3 regions of the Pseudomonas sp. GW821-FHT02A11 genome follow, and region 1 is predicted to be linked to each of the others. Evidence: predicted binding sites of a transcription regulator. Region 1 holds the regulator's gene; each other region holds the start of a gene.

Region 1 (10,223 bases):
CAGCGGGAACGCCACGTTTTCGAATACGTCGAGATCGGTGAACAGCGCACCGCTCTGAAACAGGACACCCATCTGCTTGCGAGCATCGAAAAGATCGCTGCGCGAAAGCTGCGGCAAGTTCTGGCCATTGACCCAGACCTCACCGCTGCTCGGACGCAGTTGTGCTCCCATCAGTCGCAGCAGCGTTGTTTTGCCACTGCCTGACGGCCCCATGATGCCGGTAACTTTGCCCCGGGGGATGCGGATGTCCACATTATTGAAGATGCTGCGCGTACCGCGTTTGAAGGAAACACCCTTCAATTCGACCGCGTAGGCGTTATCGGCACTCATCTAAACTCCTTGCGAGGCAGCCTGTCTCTCAGATGCCGCGTCCTTTTCGAACGACACACTGTCTGGAGGGGCCGAACAAGCGGCGAACTATAACACCGCTGTCGTACGCCGCCAAAGCTCCAACGTGGCCACTTGTATCTTCGGAGAAATATTTCGGCAGCTGTGGAAATTTCCCACACTTATTAAGCCATTGCCGGACTGGGGCCGAAGGAAGGATCCTTTCTATACACAAAGTCCTGCGATGAGGCGTGAGGCTTTTCAACATTGCCGCTATAATCGCCGCCTTTTCACCCGACCGACCCTTTCCAGACATGACCAACGCTCGCGACCTGATTCACTCCGCACAGTGCACCATCCGCCTTGAAATTGAAGCGGTGGAAGGCTTGCTTGCGCACATCGACGCAGACTTCGTCAGCGCCTGCGAGATGATTCTCGCAAGCCAGGGCCGCGTCGTGGTGGTCGGCATGGGCAAATCCGGGCACATCGGCAAGAAGATCGCGGCCACTCTGGCCAGCACCGGCACCCCGGCGTTCTTCGTACACCCGGCCGAAGCCAGTCACGGCGACATGGGCATGATCACCAGCGCCGACATCATCCTGGCGCTGTCGAACTCGGGCACCACAGCCGAAATCGTGACCCTGCTGCCGCTGATCAAGCGCCTGGGCATCAAGCTGATCAGCCTGACCGGCAACCCCGACTCGACCCTGGCCAAGGCCGCCAACGTCAACCTCAATGCGCGGGTCGAAAAAGAAGCCTGCCCGTTGAATCTCGCTCCCACATCGTCGACCACTGCGGCGCTGGTCATGGGCGATGCGCTGGCTGTCGCGCTGCTCGACGCACGTGGTTTCACCGCCGAAGACTTCGCTTTCTCGCATCCGGGCGGCGCGCTGGGCCGCCGCCTGCTGCTCAAGGTCGAGCACGTCATGCACAGCGGCGACGCGCTGCCTTGGGTTGCCCGCGGCACTCCACTTCGCGATTCGCTGATGGAAATGACCCGCAAAGGCCTGGGCATGACCGCCATTCTCGAACCGGACGGCGCGCTGGCCGGGGTCTTCACCGACGGCGACTTACGCCGTACGCTGGACCGCGACATCGATATTCGTCAGGCAACCATCGACGATGTCATGACCAAGCACGGCAAGACCGTCCGCCCGGAAATGCTCGCAGCCCAAGCGCTGAAAATCATGGAAGACAACAAGATTGGCGCGCTGATCGTCGTCGACGAGAACGACCGCCCTGTCGGTGCGTTCAACCTTCAGGACCTTCTTCGCGCAGGAGTGATGTAAATGAGCCTCGACATGAACGACCTGATGCAACGCGGCAAACAGATCAAACTGGCGGTCTTCGACGTCGATGGCGTACTGACTGACGGTCGCCTGTACTTCCTCGAAGACGGCAGCGAGTTCAAGACCTTCAACACCCTCGATGGCCAGGGCATCAAGATGCTGATCAACTCTGGCGTCACAACGGCTATCATTAGCGGTCGCAAGACCCCTGTCGTAGAGCGCCGTGCGAAGAACCTGGGTATCGCCCATCTTTACCAGGGCCGCGAAGACAAGCTGGTGGTGCTCGACGAACTGCTCCAACAGCTGAACCTGAGCTACGAACAGGTGGCCTATCTGGGCGACGACCTGCCCGATTTGCAGGTAATTCGTCGCGTAGGGCTGGGCATGGCGGTGGCCAACGCGGCCGGATTCGTCCGCCAACACGCCCATGGCACGACCCAGGCCCGAGGCGGTGAAGGAGCTGCCCGAGAATTCTGCGAGTTGATCCTGAGTGCTCAGGGCAACCTCGAAGCGGCCCACGCCGCCTACTTATAGAAGTGCATTTATGCTGAGCAAAAGAATTCGTACGTTTCTGATCTTCGGGGTCCTTGCCGCGCTATTGGCGGCTGCGGGCTACTGGAACATCAGCCCGGAAAGCTTCATGGACCAGCCCAAGGTGGCGGTCGACGAAAGCGCCATCGACTACTATGCAACCAACACCCACACCATCCAGTACCTGCCTGACGGTACGGTGCAATACGACCTGACTGCCGACAAGGCCGAGCATCTGAAGGCCACCGACGTGACCCTGATGACGACTCCGGTCATGGCGATGTATCGCGGCACCGAGTTCCCATGGCATGTGAAGAGCGTGCGCGCCGAGGTGTCGCCGGGCGGGGAACAGGTCGAGCTGATCGATCAGGTGCACATCAACCGCACCGACGAAAAGAACCGGACCACGATCATCACCAGCACCCGCATGACAGTCTTCCCTCAGAAGCAATATGCGGAAACCGCGCAACCCGTTAGAATCGACGGCTTTAACGGCGTGAGCACCGGTACGGGTATGAAGGCCTATCTAAAAGAAAGCAGGATACACCTGCTATCGAACGCAAGAGGACAGTATGAGGCTCCTTAAAACCCTCCCTATTTTGCTCGGCCTGGGCGCAGCACTGGGAAGCGTGAGCGCCTGGGCTCTGCCGAACGATCAAGTCCAGCCTATCCGTGTTCAGGCCGACGACGCCCAACTGGACGACAAGCAAGGCGTCGCCACCTACACCGGTAACGTGATCATCACCCAGGGCTCGATGAAGGTCACCGGCAACAAGGTGACCATGACCCGCACCCCGGAAGGTGACATCGACGTCGTGACCTCGGTGGGCAACCTGGCCTACTTCGAGCAGTTGCAGACGGCCGGCGACCCCAAACCCGTTCAGGGCTGGGGCGTGACGATCCAGTACCACGCGCCGCAAAACCGCATCGTGCTGATCGACAAGGCCAAAGTGGTCGACAAGGACAACAACGTGACCCAGGGCGAGAAAATCGTCTATGACACGGTCAGAAAGCTTGCCAGTGCCGGCCGCGCAACAGGCAGCAAGGTCACTGAAGCCCGTCCTCGCGTCGACATGGTGATCCAGCCGAAAAAGAAAACCGACCAGCAGAAGGCCCAGTAATGGCGACGCTGAAAGCCCAACACCTGGCCAAGGCCTACAAGGCTCGCCAGGTCGTACGTGATGTCAGCCTGTCCATCGACAGCGGTCAGATCGTCGGCCTCCTGGGTCCTAACGGCGCAGGCAAGACGACATGTTTCTATATGATCGTCGGCCTGGTTCAGGCCGATCAGGGCCGCGTCCTGATCGACGACCAGGACGTCAGCCATCAGCCCATGCACGGCCGCGCACGCGCCGGTATCGGCTACCTGCCGCAGGAAGCCTCGATCTTCCGCAAGCTGTCGGTGTCGGACAACATCATGGCCATTCTCGAGACCCGCAAGGAACTCGACCGCGCCGGGCGTCGCAAAGAGCTGGAGAGCCTGCTTCAGGAATTCCACATCACGCACATTCGCGACAACCTTGGCATGAGCCTTTCGGGTGGCGAACGCCGCCGTGTCGAAATCGCACGCGCCCTGGCCACCGCCCCCAAGTTCATCCTGCTCGACGAACCCTTCGCCGGTGTCGACCCGATCTCCGTGGGTGACATCAAGCAGATCATCTACCATCTCAAGGCCAAGGGCATCGGCGTTCTGATCACTGACCACAACGTCCGCGAGACCCTCGACATCTGTGAAACGGCCTACATCGTCAACGATGGGCAACTGATCGCAGAAGGTGACTCTGAAACCATTCTCGCCAACCAGTTGGTGAAGGAAGTGTATCTCGGCCACGAGTTCCGCCTGTAAGCGGCCGATGGCAAGGGTTGGCGGATGAACGCAACATGCGACTCATCGCCAACCTCGCATTAATTGCCATCACACCCTAGGCAAACACACAGGTTTCAGGCATATAATTTGCTTAAGTTGGCGCCCCGGCGCCCTAGTAGTGGATGGCGCCCATGTGCGCCGGCGAATAAGGTGTTAAGTCCCTGCCATGAAACCTTCGCTAGTCTTGAGAATGGGCCAGCAGCTGACGATGACACCGCAGCTGCAACAGGCCATCCGCTTACTCCAACTGTCGACGCTGGATCTCCAACAGGAAATTCAGGAGGCACTGGAGTCAAACCCTATGCTGGAGCGCCAGGAAGAAGGCGACGATTTCGATAACGCCGACCCCATGGCCGACAATATCGAAACAAAGCCCACCCCTGAGATTCAGGAACCGACCTACCAGGAATCAGCACCGACCGTCGACACGTTCGAAGACAGCGAGTGGAGCGAAAGCGAACGCATTCCCAACGAACTGCCCGTCGACACAGCCTGGGAAGATGTCTACCAGACCAGCGCCAGCAGCCTGCCCAGCAATGACGATGACGAGTGGGACTTCACCACCCGCACCTCCGCGGGCGAGAGCCTGCAGAGCCATCTGCTGTGGCAACTGAACCTGGCACCGATGTCCGATACCGACCGCCTGATCGCGGTCACGCTGATCGACTGCATCAACAACCAGGGTTACCTGGACGAATCCCTCGAAGAACTGCTGGACGCTTTCGACCCGGAACTCGACATCGAGCTGGACGAAATCGAAGCCGTGCTTCATCGCATTCAGCAATTCGAACCCGCAGGCATCGGCGCCCGCACCCTGAGCGAATGCCTGCTGCTGCAACTGCGTCAGCTCCCGGCCAAGACCAAGTGGCTCGCCGAAGCACAGCGGCTGGTCAGCGACTACATCGACCTGCTCGGTAGCCGCGATTACGCGCAGCTGATGCGCCGCATGAAGATCAAGGAAGACGACCTGCGCCAGGTCATTGAACTGGTCCAGAGCCTCAACCCGCGTCCCGGATCACAGATCGAATCCACCGAAGCCGAGTACGTGGTGCCTGACGTCATCGTGCGCAAGGACAACGAGCGCTGGCTGGTCGAGCTGAATCAGGAAGCCGTGCCGCGTCTGCGCGTGAATCCGCAGTACGCAGGTTTCGTGCGCCGCGCCGACACCAGCGCCGACAACACCTTCATGCGCAACCAGTTGCAGGAGGCGCGCTGGTTCATCAAGAGCCTGCAAAGCCGCAATGAGACCCTGATGAAGGTCGCCACCCAGATCGTCGAACATCAACGCGGGTTCCTGGAGTACGGCGACGAGGCGATGAAGCCGCTCGTGCTGCACGATATCGCCGAAGCGGTTGGCATGCACGAGTCAACGATTTCTCGTGTCACCACGCAGAAATTCATGCACACGCCGCGCGGCATTTACGAACTGAAGTACTTCTTCTCCAGCCACGTCAGTACCTCCGAAGGCGGTGAATGCTCGTCCACGGCGATCCGCGCGATCATCAAAAAACTGGTTGCTGCGGAAAATCAGAAAAAGCCGTTGAGTGACAGCAAGATCGCTGGTTTACTGGAGGCACAAGGCATTCAAGTGGCCCGTCGCACAGTCGCCAAATACCGCGAATCTCTAGGGATAGCGCCTTCAAGCGAACGCAAGCGACTGATGTAAAGGGCACAGGCCACAGCGTTCCAGTGGCAGGCATCCAAGCCTGCCTCTTAATGCACTGGCAACGAAGGAGAAGCTGTATGCAAGTCAACATCAGTGGACACCAACTGGAAGTAACCAAGCCCCTGCGCGAATACGTCGAGCTGAAACTCAAAAAGCTCGAAGGGCACTTTGACAAGATTACCAACGTTCAGGTGACGATGGCCGTCGAGAAACTCAAACAGAAGATCGAGGCCACGCTGCATATCCACGGTGGAGAAGTGGTTGCCAATGCGGAACATGACGACATGTACGCGGCAATCGACCTGCTCACTGACAAGCTGGACAGACAATTGCTCAAGCATAAGGAAAAGCAGCAAAGCATCCTCAAAGGTGCGGCAGCTCGCTGATACCCCTCATCCATGATCCGACTTGAAAACATCCTGACCCCTGGCCGTTCCCTCGTGAACGTGCCAGGCGGCAGTAAAAAAGCTGTACTCGAAGAGATTGCCAAGCTGATCGGCAAAGAAGTGCCCGAGTTCGACTGGCAAACCGTCTACGAAAGCCTCATCGCCCGCGAAAAGCTCGGTTCGACCGGCTTTGGCAACGGCATCGCCATTCCTCACTGCAGACTCAAAGGCTGCACCGCGCCGGTCAGCGCCGTGCTGCATCTTGAACGCCCGGTCGACTTCGACGCCATTGACGGCGCGCCCGTGGATCTATTGTTCGTCCTGCTCGTCCCCGAGGCGGCCACCGACGCGCACCTCGAACTGCTGCGCCAGATCGCCAGCATGCTCGACCGTGCCGACGTGCGGGCAAGCCTGCGTGGCGCCAAAAGCAGTGATGAGCTCTACAACGTCGTGCTTCACGTTCAGAACGGTCACTGATCATGCGCATGATCATCGTCAGCGGTCGCTCCGGCTCCGGCAAGAGTACGGCCCTCGATGTTCTCGAAGACAGCGGTTTCTACTGCGTCGATAACCTGCCCGCGGGCTTGCTCCCCGAACTGGCCGAGCGCGCGCTGATCAACACTGAGCTCGCCGAGCCGTTGCTGGCCGTTTCCATAGATGCCCGCAACCTGCCCAGCCACCTGACACGCTTCCCGCGCCTGCTCGAAGAGGTGCGTGGGCGGCACATCCGCTGTGACGTGCTGTTCCTGGACGCCGAAGAATCCACGTTGCTCAAACGCTTTTCCGAAACGCGCCGCCGCCACCCGCTGAGCAACGCCACACGCTCGCTGGCCGAAGCCATTCGTGACGAAAAGAACTTGCTCGGGCCGATCATCGACTTGGCCGACCTGACCATCGATACGACCCACCTGAACCTCTACCAGCTGCGCGACACCCTCAAGTTGCGCCTGCTGAACAAGCCAGAGCCGGGCACTGCGTTTCTGATCGAGTCGTTCGGCTTCAAGCGCGGCATGCCGGTGGACGCCGACCTCGTGTTCGATGTGCGCTGCCTGCCCAATCCTTACTGGAAACCCGAACTGCGCGCGCAATCGGGGCTCGACCAGCCGGTGGCCGATTACCTGGCGGCTCAACCTGATGTCGAGGAAATGTTTCAGGACATCTCCTCATACCTGATCAAATGGTTGCCGCGCTTCGCCGCCAGCAGCCGTGCATACGTCACCATTGCCATTGGCTGCACCGGCGGGCACCACCGCTCCGTCTACCTGACCGAACGCTTGGGTCAGGTCCTGCAACAATCGCTCAAGAATGTTCAGGTCCGCCACCGCGACCTAAGCTGAAAGGACCCCCAACGCGATGCCCGCTCACCAGATCACCATCATCAACAAGCTGGGCCTGCACGCTCGCGCCGCAGCCAAGTTCGTCGGCGTCGCCGGCAAATTCCCGTGCCAGATCCGGGTCGGCCGCTCGCCGGACAGCATGGTCGACGGCAAAAGCATCATGGCCGTCATGATGCTCGCCGCCGGCAAAGGCACCGAGATTCATTTGCTGACCGAAGGCGACGACGAACAGGCTGCGCTGGAAGGCCTGATCGAGCTGATCAACAACAAGTTCGACGAGGGCGAGTGATCGCCCTCTGCGCCTCCCCCCTGGTTGACGCATCGCGCTTCAATCAGGCCGGCCCCTGACAGCCACCCCCCTATCATCAGACTTGATCAATCACCGCGATGGATCTTTAATTCATCGCCTTGAAACACCCCGTCGCCAATCTTCACCCTCAGCATGGATCAGCTCGAATGAACGACTGACGTCCATGCCCATGCGCGACGGGAGCAATGGTTGTATCTACACAGAGCTGATCGATGACATTGTCCGCCGCCTTGACGCTGCAAAGAGCCTGGTCCCGCCCGGAAAAGATGCTGATGTCCGGCAGCCTGCTGGCGGTGATCGCGATTCTGGCGATCGTCACCTCGCTGCTGACCCGTGAGTACGGCAATGCGACCGATCTGGCCGTGCGCTCGGCGAACAATGTGGTGCAACTGATCGATGCGGATGTGCAGCGCAATGCGGATCTGTACGACACTTCGCTGCAGGGCATGATCGCGACGTGGCAGCAGCCGGAGGTGATGTCGATTTCCGCCCAGCTCCGTCAGCAGGTGCTGTTTGACCGTTCGACCGCTGCGCCCTACAAGGGCGATCTGGTAGTGCTGGATGACAAGGGAGCGATCGTCGCCGACTCAATGTCGGTGATTGCCCGCGAGGACAATTTCTCCGATCGCACCAGCTTCACCCAACACAAACAAAATGACTCGCTGGCGCTGGTAGTGGACGGCCCGTTCAAGTCACGCTGGGGCTTCAAGGACTGGTGCATCAGTTTCAGCCGTCGCATCCCCTCCCCCGATGGCCGCTTCGTCGGCGTCGTCTCGGCGTCGATGCGCCTTGCCTATTTCAGTCGCCTGTTCCGGGGGCTGGACGTGGGCCAGCATGGCACCATCAACCTGATCAACGCCGAAGGAATCATGCTGGCCAGAGAACCGGAGCAAACCGAACGCACGTTCATCGGTCAGGACTTCAGTCAACTGCCGAACTTCCAGCGTATCTTGAAGCAAGCGAGCGGCAGTTTTACCGCAACCTCGGATCTGGATGGCGAGCAGCGGCTCTATACGTTTTCGCGGGTCGGTGATCTACCGCTGATCGTGGTGGTCGCGCAATCGCGGGAGGAGGTGTATGCGGTCTGGAAACGCAACGCCTTGTTAATGTCGGGCGCGACCGGGCTATTGTGTCTGGGGATTCTCTGGCTGTCGTATCTCTTGGGCAAACAACTGCGACTGCGGCTACGGGCCGAGCAAGAGCTCGCCGAGCTGGCCGCGACCGACGGTTTGACCGGGCTGGCTAACCGACGACGCCTGGACATGGTGCTCAAGCAGGAATGGTCGCGCAGCACGCGTTCTGGCATGCCCCTTTCGCTGCTGATGATCGACGTCGACCATTTCAAGGCCTTCAATGATCGTCACGGACACCACGGCGGCGATGTCGCGCTGCGTAATGTGGCCAAAACCCTGGCCGCCAATATTCGTCGCCCTGGGGATCTCGCCGCGCGCTACGGCGGAGAGGAATTCATGGTGGTGCTGCCGGAAACCGACCTGCAGGGCGCCAGCGCCTTGGCCGAGAAGATCAGGCTGGCGATCGAATCACTACCGCCTTTTGCAAGCGACAAACATCCCGTGACCGTGAGCATTGGCGTCGCCTCACAGCGCCCTCGCTCCGGTCAAAAACAGACCCAACTGTTTTCAGATGCCGACAAAGCGCTGTATCAGGCCAAGCATAATGGCCGTAATCGGATCGAATATCAGCCCCATGAAACACTGCCTCCCCATGAGCAGCGCCCATAAAAAAACGCCAGACTGGCTGGCGTTTTCCTGATCTCAGAAAATGGATCAGCTGGCTCTGCGCACGGAGTCACGCAGCGCTTTGACTTTATCGTGATTGGCCTGTACGCCCGGCAGTTGACGCTGAATCAGGTCGATGACACTGGCAGGCAGATTCTTCTGTTTCGCTTTATCCAAGGCTTCTTTGTAAGCCTTCAGCGCATGGTCTTCGCCACGTTCAACTTCGTTGAGCACAGCTTCATCGCTCTTACCCGTCACGGCGGATTTCAGCTCCACCCACAGACGGTGCAGACTGCCGGTCGCACTCGACGAGTCTTCCGGATCGCCACCCAATGCGCGCACTTCAGCCTGAAGTTCGCTGACGGCTGCGGCGCATTCTGTGGAACGAGAAAGGAAATATGCTTTGATTTCAGGATTCTTCAGGTCTTCGGCGCTGGTGTGAAAACCTTTTTCGCCGTCAATGCTGGTCTCGATCAGATCATTCAGTATCGAGATCGCTTCTTTATTGATGTCTGTCATTTTGCAGTTCCTTTCTGGCAGGTTAATGGATGACTTGTTGTAGCCAAACTCCATAACAGGGATATTGCAGACGCCGTGCCAGCTTGCCTTTTAAATTAAACACTTATTTATCAAAGAGTTATAAATATGACCATACAGAGCGCAGTCGCGTTCTGCATGATCTGTACGTTGGCGCGCGTGCAGAATGCACGTATCGTTCTAGTTCACTGAAAAAGACCAACGGCGGCTTCATGAATCCCGAGAAACTCAAAC
Region 2 (10,223 bases), on a different contig from region 1:
TGGATGCGATGACCACCAACGAAACCCTGTGGTTTCGCGATACCTACCCGTTCGAGGTGCTCAAGAACAAGGTGTTGCCGGAGCAGATCAAGGCCAGCCCCGGCTTGCGTCCGCGCATCTGGTCGGCGGCGTGTTCGTCGGGGCAAGAGCCGTACTCGCTGTCGATGTCGATCGATGAGTTCGAGCGCAGCAATCCGGGCCAGTTGAAGGCCGGGGCGCAGATTGTCGCGACTGATCTGTCGGGCAGCATGCTGACCAACTGCAAGACGGGCGAGTACGACAGCCTGGCGATTGGCCGAGGCCTGTCGCCGGATCGGTTGCAGCGCTACTTCGACCAGAAGACGCCGGGGCGCTGGACGGTCAAGGCGCCAATCAAGAGTCGAGTGGAGTTTCGTTCGTTCAACCTGCTGGACAGTTATGCGGCGTTGGGCAAGTTCGACATCGTGTTCTGCCGCAATGTGTTGATCTACTTCTCCGCTGAGGTGAAGAAGGACATTCTGTTGCGCATTCATGCGACGTTGAAGCCGGGGGGCTATTTGTTCCTCGGGGCGTCGGAGGCGTTGAACGGGTTGCCGGATCATTATCAGATGGTGCAGTGCAGTCCCGGGATTATTTACCAGGCCAAGTGATGTTGGGTTGGTTGTGTTTTGGAGAACCCGCTTTGGCGGGTTTTCTTTTTTGCGGCTGCGATCCATGGCAGGGGGCGGCTCTTCCGGCATCCCTCCCGCTTGACCCGCGCAGCTGCATAACCCGTGAGAGCGAATTTATTCGCGAGATGCCGGTACACCCGACACGCATCTGTCGCCTGAATATCCTTCGCGAATGAATTCGCTCCCACAGGGGAATCGCATGCGGAGAGGAAAAATCCGAATCTTTTTTTGATCTTCGGGCATGAACAGCAACAGGTGAAGCTGAGCGCCTGACCTGTGGGAGAATTCATTCGCGAGATGCCGGTACATCCGATACAGATCTGTCGCCTGAACATCCTTCGCGACTGAAATCGGTCCCGCAGGGGCATTGCGTGCACGGCGGCAAATCCGCATCCGCAATCAACGGCAAAAAAACGGCACCCACCTTGCCGCTTTCCTCCTCCTCAGCGGAAACCCCTTGCCGCTTTTCTGGCATCTCCCCTGGGCAACTGCCTTCAATCCCCCGTAATACGGGCTTTGCAAGAACTGGCACGCCACTTGCTATCTCTCTGTCACGAACATCTGGTCAACCGATAAAGGTTCCCGACATGAGCATCAGTTTCGACAACGCACTGGGCATTCACGAGAAAGCGCTGAACTTCCGCGCTCAACGTGCTGAAGTGCTGGCCAACAACATTACCAACGCCGACACGCCAAACTACAAGGCGCGCGACCTGGACTTTTCCAAGGTGTTGGCCGCTGAAAGCGACAAGGCCAAGAACGGCACGTTCGCCCTGAACACCACCAACAGCCATCACATCGAGGCGCAAGGCGTGGATTCGGGTGAAGCGAGCCTGCTGTACCGCACGCCATCGCAGCCGTCGCTGGACCAGAACACCGTCGACGCTCAGGTCGAGAACGCCAATTACGCTGAAAACGCCATCGGCTTCCAGGCCAGCTTCACCTTGCTCAACAGTAAGTTCAAAGGGCTCGTATCGGCCCTGCGCGGAGAGTAATTCATGTCCCTATCCAGTGTTTTCAATATTGCCGGTAGCGGCATGAGTGCGCAGAACACTCGTCTGAACACCGTGGCCAGTAACATCGCCAACGCCGAGACCGTGTCCTCCAGCATGGACAAGACCTATCGCGCACGGCACCCGGTGTTTGCCACCGTGTTTCAGGGCCAGGAGTCTGGCGGCAGCGCTTCGCTGTTCGAAGAGCAGGGCCAGGCCGGCACCGGCGTACAGGTTTCCGGCATCGTTGAAGATGCCTCCAACCTGGAAGCACGTTACGAGCCAAATCACCCGGCTGCGGACAAGAACGGTTACGTCTATTACCCGAACGTCAATGTGGTCAATGAGATGGCTGACATGATCTCGGCCAGTCGTTCGTTCCAGACCAACGCGGAAATCATGAACACCGCCAAAACAATGATGCAGAAGGTCCTGACCCTGGGTCAGTGATAAGGGGCGAACGCAATGACCGTTACTAACGACACCACAACCAGCGACTACATCAAGTCGCTGCAGACGGTGACCTCCGGCAAGACCGGCGACAGCACCACCGGCGCCAGCACCCTGGGCAAGGATTCGTTCCTGCAGTTGCTGGTGACCCAGATGCAGAACCAGAATCCGCTCGATCCCCAGGACAACAGCGAGTTCGTGGCCCAGCTGGCGCAGTTCAGCAGCCTGGAAACCATGCAGAACCTGAGCACCTCGGTCGATGCGATCGGTGGCATGTACCAGTCTTCGCAGGCGCTGCAGGCTTCGTCGCTGGTGGGCCGTTCGGTGATCGCCGACGCCAGTTCGACCAATGTCGACACCACCAAAGGCATGACCGGTCAGGCCGTGGTGCCTTCGACCAGCACGATCACCACCGTGAAGATTTACGACAGCACCGGCAGCGTGGTTCGCACCCTTGACCTGGGCCAGCAAAAAGCCGGCAACGCCAGCTTCACCTGGGATGGCAAGGACGATGCGGGCAATCAGCTGGAATCGGGTAATTACAGCTTCAAGGCAACGGGCAGTCTCGATGGCACGTCCACGGGCCTGACCACCTACCTGCCTGCGACGGTGACCAGTGTCACCATGGGCTCGGCGGGTACCTCAATGACTCTTAATCTGGCCAACGGCACCAACATCGCCTTGTCCAAAGTTCAACAAATCGGGATCTAGAGCCGACTCGACGGCGCAGGAGTGAAGTATGTCTTTCAATATCGGTCTGAGTGGGCTCTACGCAGCGAACAAAAGTCTCGACGTCGCCGGCAACAACATTGCCAACGTCGCGACCGTCGGTTTCAAGGCGTCCCGTGCGGAATTTGCTGACCAGTACGCGCAATCCATTCGCGGCACTTCGGGCGGTACCGACGTCGGTAGCGGTGTTCGCACCGCGGCTGTGACTCAGCAGTTCACCCAAGGTGCGCTGACCACCGGCACCGGCCGTGATCTGGACCTGGCAATCAACGGTAACGGTTTCTTCCTGCTGAGCAACAACGGCGAGAAGCTCTACACCCGTGCCGGTAACTTCCATACCGACAGCTCCGGCAACATCATCGACACCAACGGCAACAACTTGCAGGGCTACGGCGTCGATGCCAACGGCAACGTGATGAACGGCGTGCTGACCAATCTGAAGGTCGACACCTCGAACATGGCGCCGAAGGCGACGAGCACCATTACCATCAAGTCCAACCTGGACTCGTCCAAGCCTATCGTAACGGGCGCTGCGTTCGATCCGGCCGACACCACGACCTACACGTCGACGTACAGCACGCCGATCTACGACAGTCAGGGTAACGAACACACCCTGTCCCAGTATTTCCGCAAGACAGACACCAACGACTGGACCATGTACACCCTGATCGACGGCCGCAGCATCACCGACCCTGAGAACTCGACGACTCCGGCGGCGACCGAGCTGACCTTCGACGCCTCGGGCAATCTGGTGACCCCGACGGTCACCAGTGGTGGCGTGAGTGTTAACAGCGACGGAACTTTCAGCATCGACGGTTGGGTGCCGGCGCAAAGCAAGACTGTCGGTTCGACCACGACGTGGGTCGCGAACGGCGCGGGCGCATCCGCCAAGATGAAGCTGGACATGCTGGCCACCACCCAGACCAACGCCGCCGGTGGCGCGATCTCCAAGAGCCAGGACGGTAACTACACCGGCCAGATCAGTGCGATGAACGTGGACTCCAGCGGTAACCTGTTCGCGACGTACACCAATGGTCAGTCCAAGGTGATCGGCCAGGTTGCATTGACCACCTTCGCCAACGTGCAGGGCCTGGCGCCAGCGGGTGGCACCATGTGGCGTGAAACCTACGCTTCGGGCATCCCGGTCACCGGTACGCCGGAGTCCGGTACGCTGGGCAGCATTACCGGTTCTGCGCTGGAAGAATCCAACGTTGACCTGACCGGTGAGCTGGTTCAGTTGATCAAGGCGCAGAGCAACTATCAGGCGAACGCGAAGACGATCTCGACCGAGAGCACCATTCTGCAAACCACGATTCAGATGACCTGATAGCGTTGCGATGATTTTGCTGTAGTTCGAGCCCCTCTTTTGAGGGGTTTTTTTTTGTTTTTTTGGAGGAGGTCGGGTGTTTTGGCGCTGGGTTTTGGAGGGTCTGCCGTTAGAGAAAACCCCACAGCGCATGCGATTACAGTGCGTTAAAACATCAAGACCCATCCCACTCGATAACTAGAAAATTCCTACTCCCGTCAATGCGAGACTCAAATTCGCTGACAAACGAATGTCGTCGGATCAACCCCGTCGAACGCATTCCTTTGCCCGGCTAAAACCATGCATTGACGCAAGTGTCGTCGCTGACGACTCAGGGAGTGTTCATGTCATTCAACATCGCGGTCGCTGGCTTGCACGCGGCACACAAACGAATGGAAGTGGCGGGCAACAACATCGCCAACGTCGGTACTACAGGCTTCAAATCCTCTCGCGCAGAATTCTCTGCCGTCTACTCCTCGTCCATGCTCGGCGGCGGGCGCACCGCTGTTGGGGATGGGGTCGCGCTGGCCAATGTCTCCCAGGACTTTTCCTCCGGCGCCACTGTTTCAAGCCCCGGCAGAGCGCTGGACATGCGTATCCAGGGCAAGGGCTTTTTTGTCATGAGCGACAACGGCGCGATCAGCTATGGCCGTTCCGGCGCCTTCATCAAGGATGCACAAGACTACGTGGTCGACGCCAATGGCAGCCGCTTGCAGGGCTATGCCGTGACGCCTGAAGGTCAAGTGATTCGAGGCGTGCGCTCGGACCTCAGGATCGACAACGCCAACATGGCGCCCAAGGCCACGAGCAAGATCGAGCAAACGCTCAACCTCGATTCCGCCGAAGCGTCGCTGGGAGCGATTCCCAAATTCAATGCCAATGACCCACGCACCTGGACGCGCATGACCACTCAGGTCATCAAGGATGCCGGAGTGCCCGAGGTGAAGGAGGTCAAGGGCAAGGATGCCAACGGCAACGACGTCATCATTACGGCCGCCAGGGCCGCAGTGCCGCCGCAGGATCACGAGCTCAAGCAGTATTTCGTCAGGACGGATGACAACAACTGGACCTCTTACATCCTGATCGATGGCGTCAACCCGCTCGAGCCATCGACCACATCGCCGCTGGAGATCGGTCTCCTTGCTCTGCCCAACGGCAAGATTCATCTGACGGGCAATCAGGCTGCGGTAAGGCTTGAAAACAGCGGTGATCTGTCGTTGCATGGCTGGCAGCCTGCGATCAAGGTCAATGGCAGCTGGACGCCAAGCCCTGCCGCCAACGCCGGGGCCATTGCGTTGCCGCTCAACGATGCAAACGGCGCCTTGCTCAATCCGGCCGATCCTGTGATGCCGCGTCCGGTGCCAGTCTTCGACCGGACCGATGTCACCACCTACAACAAGCCCTTCACCAGCGCGATCTACGACAGTCTGGGTGTGCGTCATGAGCTGACCCAGTATTTCGTCAAGGACGGCAACAACAGCTGGAAAATGCATGTGCTGATCGATGGCTGTAACCCTGAGGACCCGGCCAGTAACGACCCCTTGACCGCCAGCGTGCTGTTCAATGCCGACGGCTCGGTGCAGACCCTCACCGGCGGCCCGGGTCTGGTGGCGGCCAACGGAAAACTGACGCTCAATGGATGGGTGCCGGCCAAGCCGCTGGAGGGCAACAAGGCAGGGGGACGCTACGTCAGCAGCGGCGCTACCGGCAATGCTGACGGGATTGTCCTGGACCTCGGCAAGCTGACCCAGTACCGCAGCGCTACGGGGAGTGCTGGCACATTTGTCGACGGCAATCCGGCAGGCAATGCGAACAAACTGTCCATCGACAAGAACGGCATCATGAGCGTCGGCTACAGCAACGGGCTCAGTCGCAGGATTGGTCAGGTGATGCTCGCCAGCTTCGCCAACGAGCAGGGCTTGCAGCCGGTGAGTCACACCCGCTGGGTCGAAAGCGCAGACTCAGGGGTTGCCAATTACGAGGAGCCTGGCGTCGGCGTGCTCGGCACGGTCATCAGTCATTCGCTGGAAGGCTCCAACGTCAAGCTGACCGAAGAACTGGTGGAGCTGATCCAGGCGCAGACGGCGTATCAGGCCAACTCCAAAACCCTGTCAACGGAAGCAGAACTGATGCAGACCTTGATCCGCGCGACCTGATCGGCGCAGCCCCCTGGCAGCGCCCCTCACGCACCCGCTACATCGAACAATCCGACTTCACAAACCCGCCACTCACCCTGGTCCAGCCCTTGCCGGGGCTGGTCTGGGCGCAGACGGTCTTGTGCTTGCCCTGCCACAGGTAATAAGGCGCCGGTGCCGCGACCGCAAAGGTTGTACAGAGCGCGAGGATGAAAAGCAGGGCGGCACGAGAGCAGAGCGGGGTGGTACGCAAACGCATGACGGTTTCCCGTTGATAAAAAGGTCAATGAGCCGAACGCTGCAATTATCGCTCCTCGTACGCAAGTTTTTTGGCGGCGATGCCTCTCGATTCTGCCGAAAGCGGCAGTCTGCCGTCGCGTCATCATCCGGCGCTTTCATCGGGGCCGGTTTTGCCCCCGTATCCATTGGAAAATCAGCACTTTGTAACGCGCCTGAAAAACTGGCGCGATCATTGCTATGTCCTGCCCAGTACAGCTACAGGCGGCAAGCGTCTGTCAGAGGAGGAAGACTGTGGACAAGTTGCTTTACGTGGCCATGAGCGGGGCGTCGGAAAACGCCATCGCGCAAAAGGCCCATGCCAACAACCTGGCGAACGTCTCGACCAACGGATTTCAGCGCGACCTGGAACAGGCCCGCTCGATGCCGGTGTTTGGTGAGGTCAACCCGTCGCGCGCCTATGCCATGAGCGAGCGTCCGGGCACCGACTTCAGCCAGGGTTCGATGATCGACACCGGTCGTGAACTGGACGTTGCCGTCAAAGGCAATGGCTGGATGGCGGTCCAGACCCCCGACGGCGGCGAAGCCTATACCCGCACTTCGAGCATGAACATTGACGCCTTGGGTGTGTTGCGTGATGGCAATGGTTTGCCGGTCATGGGCAACAGCGGGCCGATTGCCGTGCCGCCTCAGCAGCAGATCGAGATCGGCGCCGACGGCACCATCAGCGTCCGCTCGCTGGGTGAAAGCCCGCAGGTCATGGCGCAGATCGACCGCATCAAGCTGGTCAAGCCAGACCTTTCGAACATGGAAAAAGGCCCCGACGGTCTGATGCACACCAAAGACGGCAAACCGGCGCAGGCCGATGCCGATGTGCAGGTGGAATCCGGGTTTCTGCAGTCGAGCAACGTCAACGCTGTCGAGGAAATGACCTCGGTGCTGGCGCTGTCCCGCCAGTTCGAACTGCACATCAAGATGATGAAGACCGCCGAGCAGGATGACGAGTCGATGGCTCGCGTCTTGCAAATGGGCTAATGACTGACAGCTTGCGCCGACAATTCGGCGCTCGAGGAGATTAACAATGCTTCCGGCACTTTATGTGGCTAAAACCGGCCTGGCGGCTCAGGACACCAACCTGACCACCATTTCCAACAACCTGGCCAACGTTTCGACCACGGGTTTCAAAAGCGATCGCGCAGAATTCCAGGACCTGCTGTATCAGATCAAACGTCAGCCAGGTGCGCAGTCCACGCAGGACAGCGAACTGCCGTCGGGTCTGCAGCTGGGTACCGGTGTGCGCATCGTCGGCACGCAGAAGAACTTTACTGCCGGTAGCCTGCAAACCACCAACCAGCCGCTGGACATGGCGGTGAACGGTCGCGGTTTCTTCCAGATTCGCCAGCCGGACGGCACTGTCGCCTACACCCGCGACGGTACGTTCCACCTGGACCAGAACGGCCAGATCGTGACCGCAAACGGCTACGCGCTGGAGCCTGCGATCGTTGTTCCTCAGGACTCGCAGACCTTCACCGTCGGCGAAGACGGCACCGTGTCGGTGACTACTTCGACCGCCACCGCGACCCCGCAAGTGATCGGCAACATCCAGACCGCCGACTTCATCAACCCGGCCGGTCTGCAGTCGCAAGGCGGCAACCTGTACCTGGAAACCGCTTCCAGCGGCGCCCCACAAGTGGGTACACCCGGCCTGAACGGTCTGGGCGTGGTCAAGCAGAACACCCTGGAAAACTCCAACGTCAGCACCGTTGAAGAGCTGGTGAACATGATCACCACTCAGCGCGCCTACGAGATGAACTCCAAAGTGATCTCCACCGCCGACTCGATGCTGCAGTACGTCACGCAGAACCTGTAAGCGGAAACTGAACGACCTGATGTCCTGTAACGAAACACCTGATCAATCCGATGGGGCGCCTGAAAAACGCCTGCTACACCGCGAGGTTTTAAGTGTCATGAAACGGCTTTCTGTACTGCGGCTTTCCCTGTTGGCAGCACCGCTTTGCGGTATCGCGCTGTTGACCGGTTGCGTTGCGCCTTCGGCCAAACCCAATGACCCTTACTACGCGCCGGTGCTGCCACGAACGCCGCTGCCTGCAGCGGCCAACAACGGCTCGATCTATCAGGCCGGTTTCGAGCAGAACCTGTATGGCGACCGCAAGGCGTACCGGGTCGGTGACATCATCACCATCACCCTGTCGGAGAAAATGGCTGCCAGCAAGGCCGCCAACTCCAGCCTGAGCAAGACCAGCAAGACCAGTCTCGGCCTGACTTCGCTGTTCGGCGCCGGGGTGAGCACCAACAACCCGGTGGGCGGCGGCGACCTGAGCCTGGACGCCGGTTACAGCGGTGATCGCGCCACCAAGGGCGCCGGTACCGCGGCGCAGAGCAACACCCTGACCGGCTCGATCACCGTGACCGTGGCCGATGTCATGCCCAACGGCATCCTGTCGGTACGTGGCGAGAAGTGGATGACCCTCAACACCGGTGACGAACTGGTGCGTATCGCGGGCCTCATCCGTGCCGACGACATCGCCACCGACAACACCGTATCGTCCACGCGCGTGGCCGATGCACGCATCACGTATTCCGGTACAGGGGCATTTGCCGATACCAGTCAGCCAGGCTGGTTCGACCGATTCTTCCTGAGCCCCTTGTTCCCTTTCTGATACCGGGATAGCCATGATCACGTTCAAGCAACTGATAGCGGCAGCGTTGCTCTCTCTCACGGCGGTCGGCGCAGCACAGGCCGAACGTCTGAAGGACATCGCCAGCATTTCCGGCGTGCGCACCAACCAGTTGATCGGTTACGGTCTGGTGGTGGGTCTGAACGGCACGGGTGACCAGACCACCCAGACCCCGTTCACCCTGCAGACCTTCAACAACATGCTGTCGCAGTTCGGCATCAAGGTGCCAGCCGGCTCCGGCACCGTGCAGCTGAAGAACGTCGCCGCAGTGGCGGTGTATGCCGACCTGCCGCCGTTCGCCAAGCCCGGTCAGCAGATCGACATCACCGTGTCGTCCATCGGTAACTCGAAAAGCCTGCGTGGCGGTGCGCTGTTGATGACCCCGATGAAGGGTATCGACGGCAACGTCTATGCGGTCGCTCAGGGCAACCTGGTGGTTGGCGGTTTTGACGCTGAAGGCCGTGACGGCTCCAAGATCACCGTCAACGTTCCGTCCTCGGGGCGCATCCCGGGTGGTGCGTCGGTTGAACGCGCCGTGCCGAGCGGCTTCAACCAGGGCAACTCGTTGACCCTGAACCTGAACCGCAACGATTTCACCACCGCCAAGCGCATCGTCGACAAGATCAACGACATGCTCGGCCCAGGCGTAGCCCAGGCCGTGGACGGCGGTTCCGTGCGTGTCACCGCGCCGCTGGACCCTAACCAGCGCGTCGATTATCTGTCGGTGCTGGAGAATCTGGAGATCGATCCGGGCCAGACTTCGGCGAAAGTCATCATCAATTCGCGGACCGGCACCATCGTCATCGGCCAGAACGTCAAGGTGTCGCCAGCGGCTGTGACCCACGGCAGCCTGACCGTGACCATCACCGAAGACCCCGTGGTCAGCCAGCCGGGTGCGTTTTCCAACGGCCAGACCGCCGTTGTGCCGCGTTCCAAGATCAATGCCCAGCAAGAGCTGCACCCGATGTTCAAGTTCGGTCCTGGCACGACTCTTGATGAGATCGTTCGGGCCGTCAACCAAGTGG
Region 3 (10,223 bases), on a different contig from region 1:
ACAGTGTGCGGCGCACTGAGAGAACACGAGCTGGAATTCCTGTTCGGCGCCGATCAGAGCAAGGAAGTCGGCTCTACCGCCATCGTCGCCCTGAATCATCAAGGCCTGCACGGCGTACTCGCCATCGGCAGCCGCGATCCGCAGCACTACAAAAGCTCGGTGGGCACGCTGTTCCTGACCTACATCGCCGATGTGTTAAGCCGCCTGCTGCCGCGCTTCACCAACGCCCTGCGCTCGGTTCGCTAGTCATGGAACGGCAGCTGGACGCTTACTGCTCGCACCTGCGCAGTGAGCGCCAAGTGTCGAGCCACACGCTGCAAGCCTACCGTCGCGACCTGAGCAAGGTGCTGGGCTTTTGCGACACACAGCAGATCACCAGTTGGAAAGCGCTGGATGCCCCGGCGCTGCGCAGCCTCGTCGCGCGGCTTCATCAGCAGGGCCAGTCGTCGCGCAGCATCGCCAGGCTGCTCTCGGCGGTGCGCGGTTTTTATCACTACCTCAATCGCGAAGGCATTTGCGAGCACGACCCGGCCAACGGCCTGTCGCCGCCCAAAGGTGAGCGCCGACTGCCCAAGACGCTGGACGCTGATCGCGCGCTGCAACTGCTGGAAGGCGGTGTCGAGGACGAGTTTCTCGCCCGCCGCGATCACGCGATTCTTGAACTGTTCTATTCATCGGGCCTGCGCCTCTCCGAGCTCACGGGACTTGATTGCGAGCATCTGGATCTCGCTGACGGCCTGGTTCAAGTGCTGGGCAAAGGCAGCAAGACCCGAGTGCTGCCAGTGGGTCGCAAAGCCCGCGAGGCGCTGGAGGAATGGCTCAAGCAGCGCGCGCTGGCCAACCCTAAGGACGACGCCGTATTCATTAGCCAGCAAGGCCGACGCCTGGGGCCGCGCTCGATTCAGTTGCGGGTCAAGGCGGCGGGCGAGCGCGAGCTGGGGCAGAACCTGCACCCGCATATGCTGCGGCACTCGTTCGCCAGCCACTTGCTGGAGTCCTCCCAGGACCTGCGCGGCGTACAGGAATTGCTCGGCCACGCCGACATCACAACGACCCAGATCTACACCCACCTGGACTTTCAGCATTTGGCAACGGTGTACGACAGCGCCCACCCAAGGGCCAAACGCAAGGATTCTTCCGAATGAGCATCAAGCTGATCACCTTCGATCTGGACGACACTCTGTGGGAAACCGCACCGGCGATTGTCAGCGCAGAAGCCATGCTGCGTGACTGGCTGGCGGAAAACGCCCCAAAACTGGGCCCGGTACCGGTTGAGCATTTGTGGGAAATTCGCTCACGGCTGGTCGAGGCTGACCCAAGCTTCAAGCACCGCATCAGTGCATTGCGTCGTCGCGTGCTGTTTCACGCGCTGGAAGATGCCGGTTATGGCCAGGCCGAAGCGCAAGATTTGGCGGAGCAGAGTTTCGAAGTGTTTCTGAAGGGGCGGCATCAGCTGGATATCTTCCCGGAAGTGGTGCCGACGCTGGAGATTCTGACCAAGTCCTACACTCTGGGCGTGGTCACCAACGGCAACGCCGACGTGCGCCGCCTGGGCCTGGCGGATTACTTCGCCTTTGCCCTGTGCGCCGAAGACTTAGGGGTAGGCAAGCCTGACCCGGCCCCCTTCCTCGAAGCCCTCAAGCGCGGCAACGCCCAGGCGCCCCATGCCGTTCACGTGGGCGATCACCCCGGCGACGACATAGCAGGCGCCCAACAGGCCGGCCTGCGCGCGATCTGGTACAACCCCAGTGGCAAGACGTGGGAAGCGGACAGGCTGCCGGATGCGCAGATCAGGAGTTTGACGGAATTGCCTGGGGTTTTGGGGCGTTGGGGTTAGGCTTTAGATCGCTACATTGGTGCCTTTCAGGCCTTTCGCCGACAGGGCATCAAAGTAAGAATTCCAAGCCAAACCCCAGCCCAAAAAAAAAGCCCGCAGCGACAGCGGGCTTTTCTTCAGCAGGCATCAGACACCCTTAGATAGGGCGGCTACCATACTTGTTGTCAGGCTTTTTGGGCGGATCGGCGACCACATTGGCCTCCACTTCCTGCACTTTGCCGCCACGGGCGAGGAACTCTTCCATGGCGCGAGCCAGAGCGTCACGCTCTTTGTTCTTGGCTTCAACGCTAGGCAGCTCATCCACCGAGACCGCAGCCTTGGCCTTGCCTTTGGTTGGGGTTGCCGGGGCATCGGAATTGTCGTCTATTTCCGCGCCATCGTCTTCGGGAGCAGCTGCAAGCTCCTCACCGTCGTCCTCGTCTTCCAGACCGTCTTCAACCAGATCTTCGTTGTCGTCGTCGCTCATGTTCTACCTCATGACTTGCGAAAGCAGATTAGTTATAGCCCAGCTGCGCTTAATTTCTAAGACAGCCAGAAAAAATTCAACTACCGCCAACCCTCAGCGGTCGTGAGCCTCGCCCTGAAGGGTGGCGAGGACTTTACGCGCACCGCCGTAATCGCGATGCTCTCCTAAATAAACCCCTTGCCAGGTCCCTAGCGCCAGCCGTCCGTCCGTTACCGGGAGAGTCAACTGGCAGCCTAGCAAACTGGCCTTGAAGTGCGCGGGCAGATCGTCGGGACCTTCGTCGTTGTGTTCAAACCCGTCCTGACCCTGGGGCACCAGCCGGTTGAAGAAACGCTCGAAGTCGCGTCGTACTGCCGGATCGGCGTTCTCGTTGACGGTCAACGAGGCCGACGTATGTTGCAGCAGCAGATGCAACAGGCCGACCCGACAATCACGCAGTCCGGGAAGCCCTGCGACGATCTCGTCGGTCACCAGATGAAAGCCTCGAGGTCGTGCCCTCAGCGTGATTCTGGTCTGCTGCCACATACAGTTCTCCGCCCTTCGGCGCGCATTCTAACGCGCTGGAAAAAAAAACAAAGCGCGTAATGAGTGACGTTTTCTGTAAGCCTGAAACCTACCCCTTCACCACGCTGAAATCGCCTGCTGGCGCGCCTGCAGAGGTGCATCGGGCAGGATCTGGACGGCGTCTTCGCATCACGTGCGAGCTGTCCTGCCTATCGACAAACGCCAGACAAAAAAATGCCCGGAAATCCGGGCATTTTTTTCAGAGCCGTGTTTACAGGTTGTAGCCACGCTCGTTGTGTTGAGCAAGGTCCAGGCCCACCGCTTCTTCTTCCTCGGTGACACGTAGACCCATGACGGCGTCCAGCACCTTGAGGATGATGAAGGTCACGATCGCGGTGTAAATGATCGTGAAGCCTACGCCTTTGCACTGAATCCAGACTTGTGCAGCGATGTCGGTCACGGTGCCGAAGCCGCCCAGCGAAGGTGCTGCGAAGACACCGGTCAGGATCGCGCCGAGGATACCGCCGATACCGTGCACGCCGAAGGCATCCAGGGAGTCGTCATAGCCCAGTTTGCGCTTCAGGCTGGTGGCGCAGAAGAAGCAGACCACGCCAGCCGCCAGACCAATGATCAGGCCACCCATTGGGCCGACCGTACCGGCGGCAGGGGTGATGGCAACCAGACCGGCAACCACGCCCGAGGCGATGCCCAGTGCGCTTGGCTTACCGTGGGTCAACCATTCGGCGAACATCCAGCCCAGTGCAGCGGCGGCGGTAGCGATCTGGGTGACCAGCATCGCCATACCGGCAGTGCCGTTGGCCGCAGCGGCGGAACCGGCGTTGAAGCCGAACCAGCCTACCCACAGCATCGCCGCGCCGACCAGGGTGTAACCCAGGTTGTGCGGGGCCATCGGGGTGGTCGGGAAGCCTTTACGCTTGCCCAGCACCAGGCACGCTACCAGGCCAGCCACACCAGCGTTGATGTGAACAACGGTGCCGCCTGCGAAGTCGAGAACGCCCCAGTCCCACAGCAGACCACCCACGCCACTCCAGACCATGTGCGCGATCGGCGCGTAGACCAGGGTGAACCAGATGGCCATGAAGATCAGCATCGCGGAGAACTTCATGCGTTCTGCGAAGGCGCCGACGATCAGGGCTGGAGTAATGATGGCGAAAGTCATCTGGAAGGTGACGAATACGGCCTCTGGAAACAGAGCCGTTGCACCGGTAATGCTGGAAGGCGTGATGCCTGCCAGGAACGCCTTCGACAGACCGCCGACGAAGGAGTTGAAATTGACAACGTTGGCTTCCATACCCGTGGTGTCGAACGCCATGCTGTAACCGTAGATGCACCACAGGATGCTGATCAGGCCAGTAATGGCGAAGCATTGCATCATCACCGACAGCACGTTCTTGGAGCGGACCATGCCGCCGTAGAACAGCGCCAGACCCGGAACGGTCATGAACAGTACCAGCGCGGTGGAAGTCAGCATCCAGGCGGTGTCGCCTGAGTTGAGTACGGGTGCAGCGGGGGCTGCCACTTCGTCTGCCGCCATGGCCAGGCCAGGGGTTACGAGGGACAACAGGGCTCCTAGCCCTGCGAATTGACGCAGAGTCATATTGTTTACTCCTGGGGCGTTGGGTTTGGCGGCTTAGATTGCGTCGGTATCGGTTTCGCCGGTACGGATGCGAATAGCCTGTTCCAGATTGACCACGAAGATCTTCCCGTCACCGATCTTGCCGGTGTTGGCCGCTTTGGTTATCGCTTCGATAACGCGGTCCAGATCCTTGTCATCGATCGCAACGTCGATCTTCACCTTGGGAAGGAAGTCGACTACATATTCCGCACCGCGATACAGCTCGGTGTGGCCTTTCTGACGTCCGAAGCCTTTGACTTCAGTAACCGTGATGCCCTGCACGCCGATTTCCGACAACGACTCGCGTACGTCGTCCAGCTTGAACGGCTTGATGATGGCAGTGACTAGCTTCATGAAACTTTCTCCCGAATTGGTGGACTTGCCCCAGGAAAACAAACCCGACTCAAGTCTAAGCGCAGTGTCTGGCTTTGTAACGCGTCGATGGCCCGAAACAGACCAGACCCGCCCCAGAAAACCGCTTCTGACGAAACACTTCCCCGCTCCGCCTGCCGCACTGCATTCGTCACAGCGACTGCATCAGTGCATGGGTCACATGCCACTAAGCAGAAACCTTGCCATATCGCCAAAACCCGCGAATTGCGCCACCTTGCATCCGATGTCGCGGGTCCAGATCGCCACCACTCATCCCGCCCGCACAACAACAGTGCGCCCGTGCACGACTCCATGCGCGAAAACCGTGCAAGCCCAGACGTAAAAAGCCTGTAGACGTCGCGTGATACACTGCGGCCCATCTGATTCGGGAAGATCACCATGCTCGCACCCAAAGCTTTTCTGGACGCCTTGAGCGGCCACGCCTCTCGCCTGTTCAACGGCGAGACCCCACTGCCGCGCAATGAATTCGAAACCCAGTTCAAGGCCTTGCTGCAAAGCGGCTTCAGCAAGCTGGACTTGGTCAGCCGGGAAGAATTCGACAGCCAGATGATCGTCCTGGCCCGCACCCGTGCCCGCCTTGAGGCACTGGAAGCGAAGATGGCCGAGATGGAAGCGCAGTTAGCGGGGCAGGTTCAGGAGTAATCCAGCCCGCCTTTAATTGCCCCATGTGAGAGCGAGCCTGCTCGCCAACGGCCCCATGGGGCAAAAATCTGCGCCCGGAAACACCCCGTAGAACTTGCGCCGCCCTTCGCGCCTCACCCATGACTATCCTTCAGCACGCCGCAGGAAGCGGTGCCGCCCTCAAGGATCGACATGTCCCTCGCCATTGTTCTAAGCCGCGCGCAAGTTGGCGTCGAAGCCCCTTCTGTCACTGTCGAAACTCACTTGGCGAATGGGCTGCCGAGCCTGACCCTTGTGGGTTTGCCAGAAGGCGCGGTGAAGGAAAGCAAAGACCGGGTCAGAAGCGCCATTCTCAATTGCCGGCTGGAATTTCCTGCTCGGCGCATCACGCTCAACCTTGCGCCCGCTGACCTGCCCAAGGATGGTGGCAGGTTCGATCTGGCGATTGCCTTGGGTCTGCTGGCCGCCAGCGCGCAGGTGCCGACATTGGCGCTGGATGGGATCGAGTGTCTGGGCGAACTGGCGCTGTCCGGGGCGATACGGCCCGTGCAGGGTGTCTTGCCCGCGGCACTGGCCGCACGGGAAGCGGGCCACACGCTGATCGTGCCTGCCGTGAACGCTGAAGAAGCGTGCCTGGCGTCAGGGCTCAAGGTGATCGCGGTCAGTCATTTGCTGGAGCTGGTATCGCACCTCAACGGCCACACCCCCATTGCGCCGTACAAATCCAACGGCCTGATTCTGCAAACCCGGCCCTACCCCGACCTCAGCGAAGTTCAGGGCCAGGCGGCGGCCAAACGCGCTTTGCTGGTCGCCGCAGCGGGCGCACATAACCTCTTGTTCAGCGGCCCTCCCGGTACCGGCAAAACCTTGCTCGCCAGTCGACTGCCAGGCCTGTTGCCACCGCTGGACGAGCGAGAAGCGCTGGAGGTCGCGGCGATTCAGTCGGTCGCCAGCCACGCGCCGCTGACCAACTGGCCGCAGCGCCCGTTTCGTCAGCCCCATCACTCGGCATCCGGGCCTGCGTTGGTCGGGGGTGGCAGTCGTCCGCAACCGGGGGAAATCACTCTGGCTCATCATGGCGTGCTGTTTCTGGACGAGCTGCCAGAGTTCGATCGACGGGTGCTGGAGGTCTTGAGAGAACCACTGGAATCAGGCCATATCGTGATCTCGCGGGCCCGGGATCGGGTGCGCTTTCCGGCGCGCTTTCAGCTGGTTGCGGCGATGAACCCCTGCCCATGCGGCTATCACGGCGAACCCACCGGACGCTGCCGCTGCTCGACCGATCAGATCCAGCGCTATCGCAACAAATTGTCCGGCCCGCTGCTGGACCGCATAGACCTGCACCTGACCGTCGCCCGCGAAGCCACCTCACTGGCATCGGCCCCAACAACCGGCGAGACCAGCGCCAGCGCTGCGCAGATCGTGTCTGAAGCCAGGGATCGCCAGCAGCAACGCCAAGGCTGCGCTAACGCTTTTCTCGACCTGCCCGCCCTGCGCCAGCACTGCGTGTTGATGCCCGAAGACGAAGCCTGGCTCGAAACGGCCTGCGAACGTTTGAGCCTTTCACTGCGCGCCGCCCACCGCCTGCTGAAAGTCGCGCGCACGCTGGCGGATCTGGAACGAGTGGAGGCGATTTCCAGAACTCACATTGCCGAGGCGTTGCAGTACCGGCCGTCTACGGGGTGAGCTTTTCAAGCTTTTGATTCTGGCCGCAGGCCGTAAGAGCAAGCTTGCTCGCGATCTGGCGCGAAGCGGCAGTAAACTCAGACACCTCGGCCGAGTCAGACGTACCGCGTGTACAGTATCTACTGCCGCTACGCAGCAGATCGCGGGCAAGCCACGCTCCTACGCCCTCCGGGCAGAATCAGAGTGGTCGAACTCGAAAACCTTACCGAAACCGGTCCACTTCCTTACGCAGATCCGCCGCCAGCGCATTCAACTCTTGCGCCGTCACCGCCAGATTCGACACCACTTCACGCTGTTCGCTGTTGGCCAGTGCGATGCTCTGCAGGTTGGCGCTGAGCAGGGTTGCGGTGTTGCTTTGCTCTTGAGTGGCGGTGGTGATCGAGGCGAACTGATCGCCGGCCGAACGGCTTTGTTCGTCGATCTGAGCCAGTGCTGACGCGACCTTCGCGTTGCGTGCCAAGCCTTCCTGCATCAGCGCGTTACCTTGTTCCATGGTGCTGATGGCGTTGCCGGTTTCCTGCTGGATGCTGGCGATCATGCCGGAGATTTCGTCGGTGGCCTGGCGGGTGCGCGAGGCCAGGTTGCGGACTTCGTCGGCGACCACGGCAAAACCACGACCCTGCTCGCCGGCCCGCGCAGCTTCGATGGCGGCATTGAGGGCCAACAGGTTGGTCTGTTCGGCGATGGAGGTAATCACGCTGACGATGCCGCCGATTTCCTGAGAACGCTGGCCAAGGGTGTCGATGACCGCAGCAGTGCTGCCCAGAGAACCTGCGATCTGCTCCAGCGAGGCCGAAGCCTCTTCCATCGATGCGCGACCGATGCGGGTCTGTTGGGCATTACCTTGTGCAAGCCGCTCGGTGTTGCCCATGTTGTCGGCGATGGTCAGCGCAGTGGCGCTGAACTCCTCGACCGCGCCAGCCATGCTGGTGATCTCGCCGGACTGCTGCTCCATGCCTTCATAGGCGCCGCCCGACAGGCCAGACAGCGCCTGCGCGCGGCCGCTGACTTCCTGGGCCGCCGTGCGAATGTGCGAAACCATGGTTTCCAGCGCCTGGCCCATCTTGTTGAAGCTGCCGGCCAGCTGGCCGATTTCGTCATGGCGGGTGACGTTCAAGCGCGCGCTCAGATCGCCCGCGCCCAACGCCTCGGCCTGATTCACCAGATCCGACAGCGGTTGCAGTTTGCTGCGCAGCAGCCAGATCGCCGAACCCACCGCAATCAGCATCGCCAGGAGGCTGCCGATCGCCAACTGAATACCGACGCTCCAGGTCACGGCGCTGATTTCGTCTTTGGGCATGATCGCCAGAATCGACCACGGACCGCCGGCGAAAGGCTCGGCCACGGTGTAAAAATCATTCCCGGCGTCTTGCCAGAAACGTCCTACGCCTGGGGTTTTGACGAAATCGGCCAGCGACTTGCGCGCCTGATCCAGATCCTTCACGCCAGCGGGAGGCACCAGCCAGTTGTTCTGCTCGTCGAGCAGGGCCAGCGAGCCGGTGGAACCAATGCGAAAGCTCTTGAGGTTGTCGAACTGGGCTTTCTGCGCGTCGGTGTAGTCAAAACCCACGAACAACACGGCGATGACCTTGCCGCTGGCGTCGCGCACCGGGCTGTATTGGGTCATGTACAGGCGATCGAACAGCAACGCGCGGCCGACGTACCCCTGCCCGGCCAGCAGTTTTTCATAGGCCGGGTGCTTGTGATCGAGCACGGTGCCGATGGCGCGGGAACCGTCCTGTTTGCTCAGCGAGGTGCTGATGCGGATGAAGTCATCGCCATTGCGCACGAACACCGTCGCGACGCCTGCAGTCATTTTCTTGAAATCGTCGACTTCAACGAAGTCATTGTTCAGCACGTTGCCCTTGAGCAGCAGCGCAGGGGTCTGCATGCCTGCAACGGCGATCTGTTGGTCTGGCTGGACAGTCAGGCCGTTGAAGCGCTTCTCGAACAGCCCGCTCAGGCGCTGGGTGCTGTCGCGCAGGGTGCTGTGAAAGGTGTTCAGTTGGTCAGCCAGCAAGCGCGCTTCGCTGCCCATGTGTTCTTCACGAATGGTCAGGTTTGCCGAATCCAGCGAGCGCAGGGCGAACAGGGTACTGCCACTGATGACAACGGCCAGAATGACGGCCAGGGCGATGCCAAGTTGCGACGCAATACGGGCACGGGGTTGAGGCATGAAAACTCCTTGCCGAACGAGCGGATCATCCTGATCTCAGGCAAACCATTCGGGCTATTTCTAATAGAGGGTGTCGATGGGCCGATAGAGAAGAATCGGATCCGCAATACGGAATCGGCTGACAGACTGAATACTTGAGTCCTACGCCCGGTCTTAGGACGGATGGCTATTGGGCATCGCACATAACTTGTGGGAGCGAATTCATTCGCGAGGCGGGGGCACATCCAACACACCTCTAGCGCCTGGACTATTTCTCGCGAATGAATTCGCTTCCACAGAAGAACCGGGCGCCAGCAACTGAGGTGAGCCCCACGTCGTTGCACGCTCACTCCAATATCGTCACCTGCGGCAACTCCATCGCTCGCACTTCGCTCTGCAAAAAGTCGCTGAGCCTGCGCAGGCGCTCGCCGCCGGGCCGAGTCTTGGGCCAAACCAGGTAATAGTTCTCGCCACTGACCACCGCCGTGCGCCAAGGCAGGCTCAGACGCCCCTGAATGACGTCCTCGGCCACCATCAACAGATCACCCATGGACACCCCGTAGCCCCGCGCGGCGGCGATCATGCCCAGCTCCAGCGTGTCGAATACCTGACCGCCCTTGAGCGAGACCCGATCCGACAGCCCCATGCGCTCCAGCCAGCTGCGCCAGTCGCGGCGGTCGGGCGTGGGGTGCAGCAGCTCGGCACTGGCCAGACGCTCGACGTCCCAAGGCGCGTCATCAAGCAGGCTGGGCGAGCCCACCGGAATCAGCAGTTCGGGAAACAGGTAGGTCGCCTCCCAGTCCGGCGGAAAATGCCCACGTCCCAGCAACACCGCGCAATCGAACGGCTCTTGGGTGAAATCCACGTGGTCGATGTCCATCCAGGCACTGGTCAGTTGCACCTCGTTACCCACTTGCAAATGACG

Evidence for each region. The regulator sigma-54, encoded in region 1, starts transcription at its own class of promoters, with help from an activator protein. The targets are predictions, from matches to a motif close to ANTGGCATNNANNTTGCTNT.
Region 2: AC07V9_RS22835 (flagellar basal body rod protein FlgF) is a predicted target of sigma-54. The motif match lies at 6,722-6,741, and genes of this name have one in related genera.
Region 3: glnK (P-II family nitrogen regulator) is a predicted target of sigma-54. The motif match lies at 5,004-5,023, and genes of this name have one in related genera.

Annotation. Positions count from the first base shown of each region.
Region 1 is NZ_JBWKWB010000018.1:19,978-30,200, forward strand. Features, by position in the region: gene AC07V9_RS21720 (ATP-binding cassette domain-containing protein) at 1-330, opposite strand, end outside; gene AC07V9_RS21725 (KpsF/GutQ family sugar-phosphate isomerase) at 642-1,616, shown strand; gene AC07V9_RS21730 (KdsC family phosphatase) at 1,617-2,150, shown strand; gene lptC (LPS export ABC transporter periplasmic protein LptC) at 2,161-2,733, shown strand; gene lptA (lipopolysaccharide transport periplasmic protein LptA) at 2,720-3,268, shown strand; gene lptB (LPS export ABC transporter ATP-binding protein) at 3,268-3,993, shown strand; gene AC07V9_RS21750 (RNA polymerase factor sigma-54) at 4,181-5,680, shown strand; gene hpf (ribosome hibernation-promoting factor, HPF/YfiA family) at 5,758-6,066, shown strand; gene ptsN (PTS IIA-like nitrogen regulatory protein PtsN) at 6,079-6,543, shown strand; gene rapZ (RNase adapter RapZ) at 6,546-7,403, shown strand; gene AC07V9_RS21770 (HPr family phosphocarrier protein) at 7,420-7,692, shown strand; gene AC07V9_RS21775 (sensor domain-containing diguanylate cyclase) at 7,926-9,455, shown strand; gene AC07V9_RS21780 (PA2169 family four-helix-bundle protein) at 9,501-9,971, opposite strand; gene AC07V9_RS21785 (DUF3820 family protein) at 10,202-10,223, shown strand, end outside.
Region 2 is NZ_JBWKWB010000020.1:29,718-39,940, forward strand. Features, by position in the region: gene cheR (protein-glutamate O-methyltransferase CheR) at 1-629, shown strand, start outside; gene flgB (flagellar basal body rod protein FlgB) at 1,238-1,645, shown strand; gene flgC (flagellar basal body rod protein FlgC) at 1,649-2,092, shown strand; gene AC07V9_RS22815 (flagellar hook assembly protein FlgD) at 2,108-2,803, shown strand; gene flgE (flagellar hook protein FlgE) at 2,832-4,148, shown strand; gene AC07V9_RS22825 (flagellar hook protein FlgE) at 4,472-6,283, shown strand; gene AC07V9_RS22830 (hypothetical protein) at 6,321-6,521, opposite strand; gene AC07V9_RS22835 (flagellar basal body rod protein FlgF) at 6,794-7,534, shown strand; gene flgG (flagellar basal-body rod protein FlgG) at 7,581-8,369, shown strand; gene flgH (flagellar basal body L-ring protein FlgH) at 8,467-9,180, shown strand; gene AC07V9_RS22850 (flagellar basal body P-ring protein FlgI) at 9,194-10,223, shown strand, end outside.
Region 3 is NZ_JBWKWB010000006.1:138,147-148,369, forward strand. Features, by position in the region: gene AC07V9_RS11965 (DUF484 family protein) at 1-246, shown strand, start outside; gene xerC (tyrosine recombinase XerC) at 249-1,145, shown strand; gene AC07V9_RS11975 (HAD family hydrolase) at 1,142-1,837, shown strand; gene sutA (dormancy-specific transcriptional regulator SutA) at 1,974-2,303, opposite strand; gene AC07V9_RS11985 (secondary thiamine-phosphate synthase enzyme YjbQ) at 2,397-2,828, opposite strand; gene AC07V9_RS11990 (ammonium transporter) at 3,079-4,425, opposite strand; gene glnK (P-II family nitrogen regulator) at 4,459-4,797, opposite strand; gene AC07V9_RS12000 (accessory factor UbiK family protein) at 5,215-5,478, shown strand; gene AC07V9_RS12005 (YifB family Mg chelatase-like AAA ATPase) at 5,650-7,143, shown strand; gene AC07V9_RS12010 (methyl-accepting chemotaxis protein) at 7,346-9,319, opposite strand; gene AC07V9_RS12015 (LysR substrate-binding domain-containing protein) at 9,645-10,223, opposite strand, start outside.